4 regions of the Priestia sp. YIM B13491 genome follow, and region 3 is predicted to be linked to each of the others. Evidence: riboswitches for the same ligand, from Rfam matches in the RefSeq annotation. Region 3 holds a riboswitch; each other region holds the start of a gene.

Region 1 (4,173 bases), on a different contig from region 3:
GATGATATCAGCGTTATTCGTACTTTTGTAGAGAAATATTGGCTCGGGTATGAAGTCGTATATGGTGTTCGAGACAGCAGAGAAACCGATACATTTTTTAAACGAACCACGGCAGTAGGGTTTTACCGTTTTATGAATAGGCTAGGAATTCAGCTCGTTCAAAATCACGCCGATTTTCGTCTCATGAGCAAACGTGCTCTTGGTGAACTTATGAAATATAAAGAAGGCAACGTCTTTTTACGAGGCCTTGTACCATTAGTAGGATTTCGCTCCACGGAAGTCACATATGACCGCAAAGAACGGACAGCGGGCGAATCAAAATATCCCCTAAAGAAAATGCTTGCTTTTGCATTCGACGGGATTACATCTTTTAGCGTAGCGCCGATACGCTTATTGACGCTGCTTGGAGGAGCTTCTTTTCTCTTTAGTATTGCGTTTGGTATTTATGCGCTGATTCAAAAATATTTAGATCATACGCAAATCGGCTGGACGTCTCTTATTTTATCGATTTGGCTTGTAGGCGGCCTGCAGCTAATGGGAATGGGTCTTGTCGGAGAATATATTGGCAAGATTTTTAACGAAGTGAAACAGCGTCCTAAATATGCGATTGAAAGAGATTTATATACAAAACACTCATTAGCCAAACAAAAAGATTTGCTTATGCATTAATTTAAGAAGCTTCTCCTAAATGGAGAGGCTTTTTTGTTAAAGCGTTTATCATAATTTTTAAGTGAACAGGAAATGCTACTACTAAAATTTCTAAGGAGATCAGAATCTATGAAAAGACTATTTTATACAGTCAGCACTTTTTGTTTTGTTTGGCTTGCTTTTGCAGCCATTCATGTCAGCGCTCTTTCGATTGAGAAGCTTCCAATGAAGAAATCATCTGAACAATGGTCAGTTGAACTCACAAAAGCGAGCATGACGGGAGATAATCAGCTAAAGTGGAAAAATAACGTCTATCATACATATGGATTAACCGTTGAAAACATTGGAAAAGACGTAGAGCGCGTGCAGGTCCAAGCTTTTCGGCACGAAGGAAAAAATAAGGCGAAATACAGCTTGTTTTCTCCTATTGAACGGTCTAACTTAAGCAAAAGCGGTCAGCGTTTTCGCTATGCGAATTTTGCTGTTCCTGGAAAAGCGGCAGGTTTAGACATTATGATTAACTGGACGGACGAACGAGGCAATCATCAAGAACATTTTGAATTTAAATAAAAGTCTTCGCTTAGGCGAAGACTTTTTTTGCAGGAATTTATCCTCGTATGTGGAAAACGAACACGAAAGGAGAGATCGTAATGATTGCAAAAGCTACTGAAGAAGAAATACAAGAAATTCGGAAAAAATCTGCTGATGCGCTGTTTGAAGGAACAATGAAGCAGTTTCATCCGTCAGCAGAACGCGTAAATGAACTAGTTGGTAGTGCCCTTGAAAAAGGCTGTTATTATTTAGTTTCAAGACAAGAAAATAAACTCGCAGGCTGGGTTCTTATCGGCCCATCTGCCGACTTCTTTTCAAAAGAAGAAATTGGCTTTATCTACGAATTATATGTTGTACCGGAATACCGCGGGCAAGGTCTAGCCAAGCCGTTAATGCAAAAAGCAATTGATGAATTGTCTATCAAAGGATACCCTGAAATCAGACTCAGCGTTCATGCTGGGAATTTTGCACAGCATGTGTATCGTGAACTTGGCTTTGTAGATAAACAAATATCAATGAGCTTCCAAGTGGCAAAACGTCCGTAACGTTGATGAATGTCAGCGAGTCCATAAAACATAAGATGTTATACATGCGATGAGGTTCGGTAATGAAAGTAAAAGTAAATAAGTAGCCCAAACGGAACCTTTATCTAGTACTTCAACGGCTCCTCCACCTGTATTGTCTGAAGAGGGGGGATCTTCAAGCGCGTTCATAATCAAAGCCGCCGCTGCTAAAATAATCCCTCCAATGCTTCCGGTTGTTTTGACAATTGCAATATGGAAAGTAGATGAAAAAGCAATAGTAAGAAGCAGCAGCAGGCTTCCCAAAAAAGCAGATAACAGATATCGTTTCATGTGCTCACCATCCTTTATGAAAGCATACCATATTTTACTTCTTTTTTCTTTTTATTGAAAAGCTATTGACGTAACCTACAAAACATATTAGAATAGTCAGAAATAATTTAAAAACGAAATATTCTTATCTAGAGAGGTGGAGGGACTGGCCCTTTGAAGCCTCAGCAACCACAATTATTGAATGGTGCTAATTCCAGCATAGCCTAGCTCTGATAGATAAGGAGAGGAATCTTTTTCTATGATGAAACCCTCTTCTTAGGAAGAAAAATTTCGTGTGGAAAAGGTGATGACATTGAACAATAGACAAACAACGTTAAGCACTGATGATTATTTAGATCTATACTTATTAGCCAAAGAAATAAAAGACGAAACGTGGCAGCAGGAAATTTTAGCTGCGCTAAAAACGCAGCAAAATCGTTCATTTGAAGACAAACAATCCGCCCTCGTTCAAGAGATATGGGAAGATTTTAAACAGTTAAATGAAGATATTTCTTTTACGTATCGCTTGATTCAAGAAGAGCCAACTAACGAACAATTTCAGGCTAAATTAAGCCGCTTGAGAGAACGGCGGATCACGCTGAGCCGTGAGTTATATTTAGCTAAAAAACAGTATGTTGAACACACGCAATAAAAAGATCCGCTTGATAAACAAGCGGTTTTTTTACGTGTAAATGTTAGAAGCGTTATATTTCGGGTAGTAAATAGATAAGACAAAAAAAGGAGGGATAACAGTGGCCCAAGGTGTATTATGTGAAGTGAATGAGTGCATGTATTGGAAATCCGGAAATAAATGCAGTGCAGAGTCCATTTACGTTGTGAGTCCTGAAAGTAGTCACCATGTTTCTGAAACGGAAGAACCTGGCTGTAAAACTTTTGAACCCGCGAGATAAATGCTAGTTTTTATAAAAAAGCATAAAATGAACGATGCGCTGACGGAATTGAGTCGGCGTTTTTCTATTTTTAAAAAAATACTATTACTTAGGTGCAATAATAAATACATAGTAAAAAAGCAGTGTCTACGTCTAATTGTGTGTTTAAACAAAATGATACGATAATTTTTTTGTTTTTCGACAAAAGAAAAGTGAGAGAAAGGTGATAGAATACAAATATACAGCCTAGCTGTCTTTTAGCACAAACTTATATGAAAGCGCTAACAAAAAGGCTGTGTTCATCTCGTTTTGACAGATTGGAAAAAGGGGAGACGTTTATGCAGGGGAAAACTCAGGGGAAAGAATTGAAACGCGGGTTAGAAGAAAGGCATGTGACGCTGATGTCCTTAGGAGCAGCCATAGGGGTAGGGCTGTTTCTTGGATCTGCATCTGCTATTAAATTAGCAGGGCCGGGAATATTATTGGCGTACGGATTTAGCGGAATGATTATGTTTTTTATTATGAGAGCACTTGGGGAAATGGCGATTCAAAAACCTGTTGCAGGTTCATTCAGCAAGTACGCGCGCGACTATTTAGGGCCGCTTGCTGGTTATTTAACAGGTTGGAACTACTGGTTTTTATGGGTTGTAACATGTATGGCTGAAATTACAGCCGTTGGTATTTATATGGGATATTGGTATCCGGATGTACCAAACTGGATTTGGGCGTTATCGGCGCTTGTCATCATGACAACAGTTAACTTCTTAGCTGTTAAGGCATATGGTGAACTGGAATTTTGGTTTGCACTTATTAAAATTTTAGCGATTGTGTTAATGATTGCCGTTGGATTATTAATGATTGTGTTTGGAATCGGCAACGGCGGCGTTGCGACTGGTATTAAAAATTTGTGGGACAACGGCGGACTGTTCCCGAACGGATTCAAAGGTATTTTGCTGTCGCTGCAAATGGTCATGTTTGCGTATTTAGGAATTGAAATGATCGGCGTTACCGCGGGAGAAGTGAAAAATCCGGAAAAATCTCTAGCAAGAGCGATTGATTCTGTCTTTTGGCGTATTCTGATTTTCTACGTCGGTGCGTTATTTGTCATTATGTCGATTTATCCGTGGCAAGAAATTGGTTCACAGGGAAGCCCGTTTGTATTAACATTTGAAAAAATCGGCATTCCAGCGGCGGCTGGTATCATTAACTTTGTTGTACTAACAGCAGCTCTTTCTTCTTGTAACAGCGGT
Region 2 (4,173 bases), on a different contig from region 3:
AGTTCACAGTTTAAGGGAAAAAGGAGCTCGTTTTACGAGCTCCTTTTTGTTTAAGAAGCCTCTATCTAGGTAAATGATAAAGGATGTGTTAAAATACGAAAAAAGCTTAAAATAAAGGGTGGTTGACGAAATGTCATTATTTTTTTATTCATATCCAAAGTGTGGCACGTGCCGAAAAGCCAAGAAGTGGCTGGATGATAACGGAGTAGCGTATGAAGAAATTCATATTGTAGAAAGCCCGCCAACAAAAGAGCAGCTGCAATCTTATTATCAGAACAGCGGCTTAGAATTAAAAAAATTCTTTAATACAAGCGGTAAAAAATATCGCGAATTAGGGCTTAAAGATAAAGTAAGCAGTGCGAGTGAAGACGAACTGCTGTCTATTCTTGCGTCAGATGGCATGTTAATTAAGCGTCCGCTGCTAACAGATGGACAAAAAGTAACGCTTGGCTTCAAAGAAGAGCAGTTTGAGGACGTGTGGAAGTAAGTTTTCAAATAGAAAATTTTTACCTTTTACGTTACACTGTTAATAGGAAGTTATTTTAGGTTGTAGAAAGTGTTCTCCACGTTGAAGGCGCTTTTTATATAAACAAATTACGATACATATTTTGGAGGGATTAAGATGAGTACACCAAAAGATTTGCGTTATTCTGAAGAGCATGAATGGGTAAAAACAGAAGGAGACGTTGTCCGCGTAGGTATTACGCATTTCGCTCAAGCTGAGCTTGGCGACATCGTATTCGTTGAACTGCCAGAAGTAGGAGCAACAGTAGAAGCTGACGAGCCGTTTGGCAGCGTTGAATCAGTAAAAACAGTTTCTGAGCTTTACGCACCAATTAGCGGTGAAGTTGTAGCAGTAAACGATAACTTAAGCGATAGCCCTGAACTTGTTAATGAATCTCCATACGAAGAAGCATGGATGATTACAATCAAACCGTCTGATGCTTCTCAAGTAGACAAGCTAATGACAGCAGAGCAATACGAAGAAATGACAAACGAAGGATAATACTCCTCCATAAATTGTCTTTATGAAAAGTTTTTGACTGGACACTCTATTAGTAAACAAGCTAAAGGAGTGTCTTTTTATGTTTGAAAAACAAAAAATGGACGTTACAGATCGCGTTACAGCTAAATTTCATGACGGCGGCATGAAATTATATGTTGATAAGCAGCCAATTGGTGAAGTTAGTTACGGAACAAGCGGCAATGAATACCGCTTTGAAGAAGGGTATTCGCAAGAAAATAATAAATTCTACCAATATACAGATGTACAAAAGCAAGGTGAAACGCAAAAATATACAGACTGCGACGAAGAAGCAGGATGGTGCTAAACAGTGGCAACTGCCGCTGTTTTTCTTGTTTTATGGAAACAATATGGCTTAAGCTGCCTTTTAAAACAGTTCTTTCTTGCAAATTTCTTTTAAAAAACAGGTGAACTGTGATACATTAACGAATATTGTATAGCATAAAGAAATGATGTTACTATACAACTGACGATTATGGGTGATGAGAATGGGGCTAATTGAAATTGAAAAAGTAATTATTGTCGAAGGAAAATCAGATAAAAAACGTATCCAAGATATCATTCGAGAACCAATTGAAATTATCTGTACAAACGGTACGATTAGTTTATCAAAGCTGGATGAAATTATTGACTTTACGTTTAACAAAGAGGTATACATACTCGTTGACTCTGATGATTCAGGGAATAAGCTAAGAAAACAATTTAAACGAGAGCTTCCGGAAGCAGAGCATCTATATATTGATAAAATGTACCGAGAGGTTGCTGCCGCCCCTAGACATCACATAGCAACAGTATTACTGAGTGCCAATATCGATGTTAATGCAGAATTTTTAACATAAAAGGAATGAGCAACATGCAAGAATGGAGCGAAAAACAGCTTGACGATCAGTTAAAAGAAGGACAAAGAGCGTTTATCTTTTTCCATACACCTTTTTGCGGGACATGTCAGCTGGCAAAAAAAATGTTAACCGTAGCAGAAGCAATGCTGCCTGGTGTGACCATCGGAATGAGCAATTTAAATTATATGCCTTCAAAAGCAGAAGTATTTTCAATTGAAAGTGTACCTTGTTTGATTGAAGTGAAAAATGGCGAAATGGTAAAAAAACTCTATGCGTTTCATTCCATCGAGCACGTACTTGAAGAGCTTCGATAATCAAACGTTTGTTTAAAATGAAGAAATGGAACGAGAGCAAACCGTTGGGGCTGTTGAAATCTTGGGATATTATCCCAAGAACAAAATCTGTTGACAGCCTATCTGACACATGCTAAAATCACACTCATGAATGTTCATAAATGAATGAATATTTCCCAAAAACAAAATAATTGTTGCGAACTCTTATCAAGAGAGGTGGAGGGACTGAGCCCTGTGAAACCCGGCAACCGTCAGACTAACTGAAATGGTGCCAATTCCTGCAAAGCTATGCGCTTTGAAAGATGAGAGAAAGGATTAAATATCGAGCCTTTCTGTCATGCGCAGAGAGGCTTTTTTAATGGGGAAAATTGTTTTACGGCTTTTTCATCCTATAGGGCAACCTAACATAATTAAGTTTTTACTAAAGAAGGTGAAGAAATATGATTACATTAACAGACGTTACAAAAATTTATCAGGCTAAAAGCGGTCAAGTAACAGCTGTTGATAATGTGAATTTAACCGTTAACCAAGGTGAAATTTACGGAATTATTGGTTATAGCGGAGCGGGTAAAAGTTCTTTAATTCGCTTGCTAAACGGGTTAGAAACACCAACGACAGGAACGGTCGAAGTAGCAGGTAATGATATTGGAAAAATTAAAGGCGGAAAACTCAGAAAAGCTAGACAAGAAATTAGTATGGTGTTTCAGCACTTTAATATCTTGTGGTCGCGTACGGTGCGAGAAAATATTGCCTTTCCGTTAGAAATAGCAGGGATCTCAAAAGAAAAAAGAATGAAACGAGTAGACGAGCTTATCAAGCTAGTCGGGCTTGAAGGGCGTGAAAATGCTTATCCATCACAGCTTAGCGGTGGTCAAAAGCAGCGTGTTGGTATTGCTAGAGCGCTAGCCAATAACCCAAAAGTATTGCTGTGTGATGAAGCAACATCAGCGCTTGATCCTCAAACGACAGATTCTATTTTAGATCTGTTAGTAGATATTAATGAGAAGCTAGGGTTAACCATTGTACTCATTACTCATGAAATGCACGTTATTCGTAAAATTTGTCATCGAGTAGCTGTTATGGAAAATGGGGCAGTGGTAGAAGAAGGGCAAGTGCTAGAAGTATTCAGAAAACCTAAGCAGGCGATTACAAAGCGATTTGTTCAACAGATTTCTGAACCAGAAGAAACGTTTGAAACAATTGAACAAGTACAGGAGTTATATCCAAGCGGGCAAATTATTCAGCTGACGTTTGTTGGCGGAAAAGCAGAGCAACCGCTCATTACAACGATTTTAAAACAGTTTGATGTAACGATTAATATTTTGCAAGGAAAGATTTCTCATACACAAACAGGTTCATACGGAACGTTGTTCGTTCATTTAGACGGAGAATTAACAGAAGTTGAAAAAGTCATTGCATACATTCATGAGCAGCAGGTAGAAGTGGAGGTAATGACAAATGCTTGAGAAACTATTTCCAAACGTTATTTTAGATGATTTTATTCAAGCGACAAATGAAACACTATATATGACGGCTATTTCAGTTATAGCCACGTTTGTTCTAGGTATTTTATTGGGCTTGCTTTTATTTTTAACGTCCAAAGGACAGCTTTGGCAAAACAAACCTTTATATGCCATTGTGTCAGCAGTTGTAAATATCTTTCGTTCCATTCCATTCATTATTTTAATTGTTTTACTGATTCCATTTACCAAAGCATTGGTAGGAAGTATTTTAGGCGCTAATGCAGCGTTACCTGCTTTAATTGTTGGAGCAGCACCATTTTATGCGCGTCTTGTAGAAATTGGTCTGCGCGAAATTGATAAAGGTGTTATTGAAGCTGCTAAATCAATGGGAGCAACAACAAGCACTATTATCTTTAAAGTGCTGTTACCTGAATCGCTGCCAGCTTTAATTTCTGGTTTGACGGTAACGACGATTGCGTTAGTCGGTTATACGGCAATGGCGGGTGTGATTGGAGCTGGAGGTCTCGGGAATCTTGCATATTTAGAAGGATTCC
Region 3 (4,173 bases):
GGCTCGCAAACTCATATAAAAGAGAAGCTATTAATGCTTGAAAGAAATGTAGCAAAAGGTGCTCTGGAGTTAAAATAACTATTCACCGTCTAATTTCCAGCCTTCTCCTTGCACAAAAACACCGTCAATTTGCTGAGGAGAAGGGAGGGAATTTAGTTCTTCATCTTTGGATAAATCGAATAGCTGATATTGCTGCTTACGATTCAGCGCTTTGTTTTTATCCGTTTTTTGCTCTGAACTCATATTTACTCTCCCCCTTATTCAAAAGAAATCCCCTATAATATATGTAGAAAAGGAAGAGAGTACTGTTACAATTGTGTTACAAATGCAGGTGGAAATCAGTGCTCAATAAAAAAAGCCGCATAGCAGCGGCTTTTTTTATTGAGCAGATTGCAGCAAAACGTTTTGAATGGATTCAAAAGACGGGGCATGGATAATTCCATGCTCTGTAATAATGGCCGTAATCAGTTCGCTTGGCGTCACATCAAAAGCTGGATTGTACACAGAGATTCCGTCTGGAGCAATTTGCGTATCCCCAATGTGTGTGACTTCTTTAGGTGAACGTTCTTCAATAGGAATGCTGCTGCCGTCTTGAATAGATAAATCAAATGTGGACTGCGGCGCTGCTACGTAAAATGGAATACCGAATGCTTTCGCTAAAAGAGCAAGTCCATATGTTCCAATTTTGTTAGCCGTATCGCCATTTGCTGCAATGCGGTCAGCACCTACAATAATCCCATTAATTCCTTTTGTTTTAATGGTATGAGCGGCCATATTATCCGTAATCAGCGTAACGTCCACTCCCGACTGCTGAAGTTCCCATGCTGTTAAGCGAGAACCTTGAAGAACGGGTCTTGTTTCACAGGCAAATACTTCAAGCGGAATATCGCGCTGCTTAGACAAGTGAAAAGGTGCTAAGGCTGTTCCATAATAAGCTGTAGCAATTGAACCAGCATTACATATTGTCATGATTTTATCTTTCTTTTTAAATAAAGAAAGAGCATAATCTCCAATTCGGTAGCACGTTTCTTCATCTTCTACTTGAATTTGAATAGCTTCATGAACAACTTTTGTTTTAGCTTCATTAACGGACGAAGCGGATTCAGCGCTTTTCGCTACGCGCTCCAATGCCCAAAATAAATTGACGGCAGTAGGGCGTGAACTAGCTAAATACTGTTGATCAAGAGCTAGCTTTTTGTTAAATTCCTTGACTGAATCTGTGTCATAGCTAAGCACAGAAAGAGCAAGACCAAAAGCCGCCGTAATGCCAATTGCAGGGGCTCCGCGTACTTTCAAGGTAGTGATAGCATCCCATACGTCTTTAATGGTTTGCAGCTTAATATATTCAACTTTGCCAGGAAGCTGCTGCTGATCTAATAAAGTAATATATGATTCATTCCATTCCACTGAGCGCGGAAGTGATAGTGTATTTGTCATGCTGATACCGATCCTTTCATTGTGTACATTATTCGTTATCGAAGTAAATGTTCAAATTGATTTGGTGAAACGTCTTGTTGGTGCAGAAGCAAATAGCGTCCAATTTTTAACGCAGTACGTTTAGCGTTAATTTTTCTTTCCTCTGAAGAAATTTCGTCTAAGTCCGCCACGTGAGCTAAGCCAATCGTACGTCGAATGATTTCACATCCTGCATATCCAACAGCATCTTGCCACGTTTGCGTTAAAATTTCATGTAATAAGCGCTCATCTTTAGCGAAAGGTTCAGTGCTTTCAGAATGCCAAAGCGCAGTAAAGGTATCTTTGAATACGTTCCATGTGTTCGTAATGTGTGCAAATAACGGTTCGCGATTTGTTTCTCGAGAAAGAGCATTTAAAAATAAATTCGCAACAAATTGCCCTAAATCGAATCCAAACGGACCGTAGAAAGCAAACTCCGGATCAATCACTTTCGTTTCTTGACTGCTAGCAAAGATGCTGCCTGTATGTAAATCACCGTGGATTAGCGTTTGCGCATTTGTTAAAAATTTATATTTTAATTTTGCTGCTTGTAGCTTTACATCACTATCATTCCACAATTCTTCTACATCAGGACGCAGCGCTTTTTCAAATTCATTTGTATCAATATCAAAAAAAGGATCTGTAAAAACTAAATCTTCCGTAATATTGCATAAGTCGGGGTTGCTGTACTTAACAACTTCTTCTTTTTTATCCTGAGGCTTTAAGGCGAAATCAGACGTTTTGAACGCAATATGTCCTAAAAAAGAACCGATATGCTGTGAGAGCAGAGGATAACTTTCACCTTGAATAAGTCCGGCACGAGAAATCGTTAAATGAGACAGATCTTCCATGACCGTAACAGCAAGCGTTTCATCGTGGTAATAAACAGCGGGAACAAGTTCTGGCGTAAATGCACCGAATTGCTTGAGCGCATTGCTTTCAATTGTGGCACGGTTCAAGGATAGAGGCCAGCTTTCGCCTACAACTTTTGCATAGGGAAGTGCTTGTTTGACGATAATGGATTTATTCGTTTGATCATTTATGATGTGAAAGACGAGATTTAAGTTACCGTCACCAATTTCACGGGCAGTCAGTGCTTCTGTAGCATCAAAAAGACCTAGCTTTTTCACAAGTTTGATTGCTGAAATTTCTGTTAAAGGCTGATACTTCTCTGTTTTTGTTGTTGACATCGGAATCCCTCCATAGTTTATTAAACTGATTCGTTTACTAAGTTAATAGGTTTAAGAATATATGGAGGCTTTTATAATTTTAGAAAATATAAAAGCCTCTTTCGTTGGAAAGAGGCTTGATTGTAGTGTTCAAACCTCTTATCTGCCAGAAAAAATTACTTTCTGTTGGAATTAGCACCGTGCCTTTGTAAAACATGTTTTACGGGTGTGATCCATCTTAGGATGGAATGACGGTCGGTTGCTGGGCTTCACAGGGCCAAATCCCTCAGCCAACTCTTGATAAGAGTACGATTACTTATTCAATTTTGATTTGTTTGAATATTTTATGATATCTGGTGAAAATCGTATCATGCAAAAAAACGGCTGTCAATACATAATTAATAAAATTCTGTACGGCGATCTGTAAAGACAGGAATTTGTTTACGAATTTCTTTTACAAGTTCCAGGTTAACGTCAGCACTTAAAAGTTCTTCGCTATCGCCAGCTTCAGCGATTATTTCTCCCCACGGATCGATGACTAAGGAATGTCCGGCAAATGTGTTATTAGGATCTTGGCCTACACGATTACACGCGATTACATAGCATTGATTTTCGATTGCACGGCTAATGAGCAGGGCTTTCCAGTGGGCAAGTCTTGGAGCCGGCCACTGAGCGACAACAAACAAGACTTCTGCTCCGCTGCTAGTATGAACCCGTATCCATTCTGGAAAACGAATATCGTAACAAATAACTCCTGCGCACAGTGACTGTTCAAGTGTAAAAAGATTTTTTGCTGTTCCTGCTTCTAAATACAGGTGTTCATCCATTAATTTAAATAAGTGCAGTTTACTGTATTGTGATACTTCACGACCTTTTCGGTCAAAAATATACATCGTATTCGTGACACCTTGCTCTGTTTTTTTCGCAATCGAACCTGCCACAATATTTACTTCGTTTGTTTTAGCAAACTGAGAGATTAATTGCTTGGCTTGCTGCCCTTCATCATCTGCAATTTCGTCTAGCCGAGTCAAATCATAAGCTGTATCCCATAGCTCAGGAAGCACAAGGATATCAGGGTTTTCTTTCAGGGCTTCCGTCATTTTTTGTTCGATATATTTTCGGTTTTTAGTTGGGTTTCCAAACGCAATATCAAGCTGTAAACACGTAATTTTTACACTCACTTTATCATCCGTCCTTTTTTTAGTAGTTGAAAAAAATGACTTTACAAGTTGAGTATTACAATATATTATTTGTGACTAGAATTTCAAGAATTTTTTGAGAAGGTGTGCGATGATGAAACAATTTGAGCAATCGGAACTATTAAAAAGTTTACCAAAACAATTTTTTGCATCACTTGTAGGCAAGGTAGGAAAAGTAATGGCCCAAGGGCACGACGTTATTAACTTAGGGCAGGGAAATCCCGATCAGCCTACTCCTTCACATATTGTAGAAACACTGCAAAAAGCAAGTGCTAATCCTATGCATCATAAATATTCTCCATTTCGGGGGCACCAGTTTTTAAAAGAGGCCGTTGCGACTTTTTATAAAC
Region 4 (4,173 bases), on a different contig from region 3:
ATTGTTCTGCTTGGTTTTTAATTTCGTCTCGCCAGTTATCGTGAATTTGCCCGGCAAGGTATACGGTTAAGTTCATTATGTAGAAGTCCTCCTCTAACTAAGATTTGTTTTATTTTATCAAATGTAAGCGGATAATACGAATGGTTTGAATAGGCTGCTTTTCCAAAAATAAGGTTATAGTAGACAAATAGTTAAAAAAGAGAAACAATAGAAGGCGTATTGCTAATTAAAGAAAGGATGTACATGATGACAGAAACAGTGCTACAAGTAGATCATGTCAGTAAAGTAATTGGGAAGAAAACCATTTTGCATGATGTATCCTTATCGGTTGAGCGCGGTGAGATTTTCGGGTTGCTTGGTCCGAACGGTTCTGGAAAGACAACGCTAATTCGTACCGTCGTAGGACTCATTAAAGAAACAGAGGGAACGATTACCGTTAACGGCTTTCCTTTAAAGGAACAGTTTACATCAGCTATGAAATCAATTGGCGCGATTATTGAGAACCCTGAGTTTTATGATTATCTGACGGGCTATCAAAATTTAAAACACTTTGCGAATATGCATGAAGGGATCACATCAGAACGCTTGGATGAAGTGATTGCTTTAGTAAAGCTTGAAAACAGCATTCATGCAAAAGTGAAGACGTATTCTCTTGGGATGAGACAGCGTTTAGGAGTAGCTCAAGCTATTTTACATAAGCCTGCATTGCTTTTACTAGACGAGCCAACCAATGGTCTAGATCCAGCGGGAATGAGAGAATTTCGTACATATTTACAAACGCTTTGCAGGGAAGAAGGAATTTCAATTTTAATCGCGAGCCACTTATTAAAAGAAGTAGAAGCATTATGTGATCGCGTTGGCATTATTCAAAACGGTGAGTTAAAAGCCGTTCAAGATTTATCTCCAAATCGTCAAGATCAAGGAATGTACGTAGAATTTGAAGTGTCTGATGCGCAAAAAGCAGCGGATCTTTTATCACAACAATTTGAAGTAACGGTGAGATCACATAGTATCCACGTGGCGATTGTAAAAGAGCAAATTCCAGCTGTGAATAAAAAATTAGTGGACAGCGATATTTTAGTCTACCAAATTACCCCTGTGTATGAGACGCTTGAAGATTCGTTTATGTCCGTTACGGAAGGAGAGCACCATGCTTAAGCTAATTCAAAATGAACACATGAAATGGTTTCACAAAAGAAGTACAAAAATCACGTTTATTACAATCGGCATTTTAACTCTTTGTATGGCTCTTTTAATGAAGAAAGTAGCAAACAGTGCAGGAACAGAAGACAATATTTTGAACTTCCTGTCATTTAGTTCAGGTATGCTGATTCTCGTTCAATTTTTCGCGCTTGCTGTTGGAGGGTCAATGGTTGCAAAAGAGTTTGAAGCAGGTACCATTAAACTTCTTTTAATTCGCCCTGCTAGACGTTCAACGATTTTAGCATCCAAGTACCTAACTCTCGTTTTAATTAGCTTATATTATTTACTGAGCTATTTGCTTTTTTCATTTGTATGGGGAGCATTGTTCTTTGGCTTTACCAGTCTAGAAGGAGATGCACAGCTGCTTAAAAACATTACGCTTACGTATGACAGTGCGTATATGGAAACGTTTATGATGATGACGTTCGCATTCATGCTGTCGTCTTTATTTAGAAACAGCGCGCTTGCTTCCAGTCTAGCTATTGTCGTAAGTATCGGCGCGAAAGCTGTAACAGGACTGGTATCAGAGCTAGGTTTATGGTGGGGGAAATTTTTATTATTTGCCAACACGAACTTTGTGCAGTATATGGACGGAATGAAGCCGCTGTTTGACGGCATGACGATTCCATTTTCCATTTTCATCTTAGTTGCCCATTTTGTCTTCTTTATGGGCATAGCTTGGGCAGCGTTTTTAAAACGAGACGTAGCTAATTGATGTGAGAATTTTCGCACTATATATTTTTCTAAAATAGCATTTGACAATTAAATAAAAAGAGATTACAGTAGTGAAAGACTATTTTTAAAACAACTATAAACTTCTTATCAAGAGAGACGGAGGGACTGGCCCTATGATGTCTCGGCAACTGGCTGTACGCAGTGCGGTGCCAAATCCAGCAGACGATGTTTCGTTTGGAAGATGAGAAGGGTAATCTTATGATACAAATAAGAGACCTCTTCTTATCAATAAGAAGAGGTCTTTTTTTATTACGTAAACAAGAGGTGTTAAGAATGGAACAACAAAAAGGAAACGGCTGGGCGCTGTTACCGCTGGGCGTCTTTTTAGTCCTGTTTGTCGGATCAGGAATTATAACGGGAGATTTTTATAAGCTTCCTGTATTAGTAGCCATTATTATTGCAGCCATTGTGGCCCTGGCTATGAATCGTAAAGATTCACTTAATGTAAAAGTGGAGCGTTTTGCTAAAGGAGCAGGGCATCCTGATATCATTATTATGGTGCTTATTTTTATTTTAGCAGGTGCTTTTTCTCAAGTTGCTAAAGGCATGGGAGCTGTTGATTCAACGGTAAACTTAGCTCTGTCTGTGCTTCCGCAAAGCTTAGTGGTAGTCGGAATCTTTGTTATTGGCGCATTCATTTCAATTTCGATGGGAACGTCAATGGGAACAATCGCTGCGCTAGGGCCTATCGCTGTAGGAATCAGTGAGCAAGCGCATGTATCCATTACATTAGCAGTTGCTGCCGTTGTTGGTGGTGCAATGTTTGGAGATAATTTATCCGTAATCTCTGATACGACCATTGCAGCAGTTCGTACGCAAAAAACAAATATGTCAGATAAATTAAAAGTAAACTTTTTTATTGTCCTTCCTGCAGCGATTGTTACGGTAATTTTATTGCTTGTAATGACGCTAGGCAATACGTCATCAGTAGAAATTAAAGATTTTAGCTGGTTTAAAATCTTGCCTTATGTCGGCGTACTGGTTGCTGCCATATTTGGTGCAAACGTATTAAGTATTTTAACCGGAGGAATTGTGCTAGCCGGCGTGATTGGATTAGCTGATGGAAGCTACACGCTTTCTTCTCTTGCTAAAACTGTGACAGAAGGTATTGGCGGAATGTCAGAGTTAATTATTTTATCTCTGCTAATCGGCGGAATGGTTGAGCTTATTCGCTATAACGGCGGTATTCAGTTCTTATTGAATTTATTAACACGACGTATTCAAACAAAAAAAGGCGGCGAATTCAGCATCGCTGGACTAGTAAGTTTAACTAATTTAGCGACGGCTAATAACACGATTTCAATTATTACAGCAGGTCCGTTAGCAAAAGAAATCTCTGATAAATATTCAATTGATAATCGTAAATCAGCCAGTCTGCTTGACTTGTTTTCATGCAGCGTTCAAGGGCTTATCCCTTACGGCGCACAAATGCTTCTCGCAGCAGGATTTGCTAAAGTTTCACCGATTGAGATTATTCCATTTACATTCTACCCAATGTTAACAGCGGTTTGCGGGGTCATTGCAATTGTAATTGGATTTCCTCGTTTAAATAAAAAGTCAAAGTCATCTAAAGAAGCTGCGTAATATCAAACCCTTAAAAAGAATGTTCTTTTTAAGGGTTTTTTACTGTTTAAAAAAATCAGTCGGCTTTTCATCATCTAACTCCTTCCAAAGCGTCTCGTTCTGTTTAAGTGCATAAGCCGCTCCTCCAATTTCAATCCCGCATAATAAAATGAATAATAAAATACCCATGAAATGACCTCCTTACGTAAATGAATAAAAACACGATGGTAACGGGTTTAGCTTCTTGCTGTTTCACTTTATAATGAGAATAAAGTATGAAACGCGTTTCAGCGCAAGAGAAAAAGGTGAAAACATGACAAATATCCGAGATATCGCAAAAAAAGCTGGTGTATCTGTTTCGACTGTATCCCGGGTGCTAAATCATCATCCGTATGTAAAAGAAGAAAAACGCCGGCTGGTAGAGCAGGTTATTCACGAACTTAATTATGAACAAAACATTAATGCCGTTCACTTATCAAAAGGGAAAACAAATATGATTGCCGTCGTCTTGCCTTTTATTAATCATCCGTATTTTAGTCTGCTTTTAGAAGGAGTGGCATCTCAAGCGTTAGAAAAGCAGTATCAGCTTGTTATTTGTCAGACGAACTATGATGTGAAAAAAGAAGAAGAAGCGCTTCATATGCTAAAAACAAAGCAAGTTGATGGAGTGAT

What was found. A riboswitch is a leader RNA that binds a small molecule or an ion and turns the genes downstream of it on or off. The one in region 3 is predicted to bind S-adenosylmethionine.
Region 1: linked by a shared signal. The riboswitch ahead of ACFX4E_RS04705 (hypothetical protein) and the one ahead of mtnK (S-methyl-5-thioribose kinase) in region 3 are both predicted to bind S-adenosylmethionine.
Region 2: linked by a shared signal. The riboswitch ahead of ACFX4E_RS18860 (methionine ABC transporter ATP-binding protein) and the one ahead of mtnK (S-methyl-5-thioribose kinase) in region 3 are both predicted to bind S-adenosylmethionine.
Region 4: linked by a shared signal. The riboswitch ahead of ACFX4E_RS16835 (Na+/H+ antiporter NhaC family protein) and the one ahead of mtnK (S-methyl-5-thioribose kinase) in region 3 are both predicted to bind S-adenosylmethionine.

What each region holds. Positions count from the first base shown of each region.
Region 1 covers NZ_JBHZOR010000001.1:919,100-923,272, forward strand. Annotated here, with positions in the region: gene ACFX4E_RS04685 (glycosyltransferase family 2 protein) at 1-669, shown strand, start outside; gene ACFX4E_RS04690 (hypothetical protein) at 778-1,218, shown strand; gene ACFX4E_RS04695 (GNAT family N-acetyltransferase) at 1,299-1,745, shown strand; gene ACFX4E_RS04700 (hypothetical protein) at 1,758-2,054, opposite strand; SAM riboswitch class I at 2,176-2,277, shown strand; gene ACFX4E_RS04705 (hypothetical protein) at 2,341-2,685, shown strand; gene ACFX4E_RS04710 (DUF1540 domain-containing protein) at 2,786-2,944, shown strand; gene alaP (alanine permease AlaP) at 3,262-4,173, shown strand, end outside.
Region 2 covers NZ_JBHZOR010000005.1:65,983-70,155, reverse strand. Annotated here, with positions in the region: gene ACFX4E_RS18890 (acyl-CoA dehydrogenase family protein) at 1-14, shown strand, start outside; gene ACFX4E_RS18885 (arsenate reductase family protein) at 131-487, shown strand; gene gcvH (glycine cleavage system protein GcvH) at 623-1,006, shown strand; gene ACFX4E_RS18875 (YusG family protein) at 1,086-1,331, shown strand; gene ACFX4E_RS18870 (toprim domain-containing protein) at 1,513-1,863, shown strand; gene ACFX4E_RS18865 (thioredoxin family protein) at 1,878-2,177, shown strand; SAM riboswitch class I at 2,358-2,465, shown strand; gene ACFX4E_RS18860 (methionine ABC transporter ATP-binding protein) at 2,597-3,622, shown strand; gene ACFX4E_RS18855 (methionine ABC transporter permease) at 3,615-4,173, shown strand, end outside.
Region 3 covers NZ_JBHZOR010000002.1:272,969-277,141, reverse strand. Annotated here, with positions in the region: gene ACFX4E_RS07610 (methylated-DNA--[protein]-cysteine S-methyltransferase) at 1-78, shown strand, start outside; gene ACFX4E_RS07605 (hypothetical protein) at 79-243, opposite strand; gene mtnA (S-methyl-5-thioribose-1-phosphate isomerase) at 379-1,437, opposite strand; gene mtnK (S-methyl-5-thioribose kinase) at 1,473-2,645, opposite strand; SAM riboswitch class I at 2,781-2,931, opposite strand; gene ACFX4E_RS07590 (carbon-nitrogen family hydrolase) at 3,023-3,805, opposite strand; gene ACFX4E_RS07585 (pyridoxal phosphate-dependent aminotransferase) at 3,918-4,173, shown strand, end outside.
Region 4 covers NZ_JBHZOR010000004.1:363,430-367,602, forward strand. Annotated here, with positions in the region: gene ACFX4E_RS16820 (YtoQ family protein) at 1-76, opposite strand, end outside; gene ACFX4E_RS16825 (ABC transporter ATP-binding protein) at 247-1,158, shown strand; gene ACFX4E_RS16830 (ABC transporter permease) at 1,151-1,918, shown strand; SAM riboswitch class I at 2,020-2,126, shown strand; gene ACFX4E_RS16835 (Na+/H+ antiporter NhaC family protein) at 2,212-3,522, shown strand; gene ACFX4E_RS16840 (hypothetical protein) at 3,562-3,690, opposite strand; gene ACFX4E_RS16845 (LacI family DNA-binding transcriptional regulator) at 3,815-4,173, shown strand, end outside.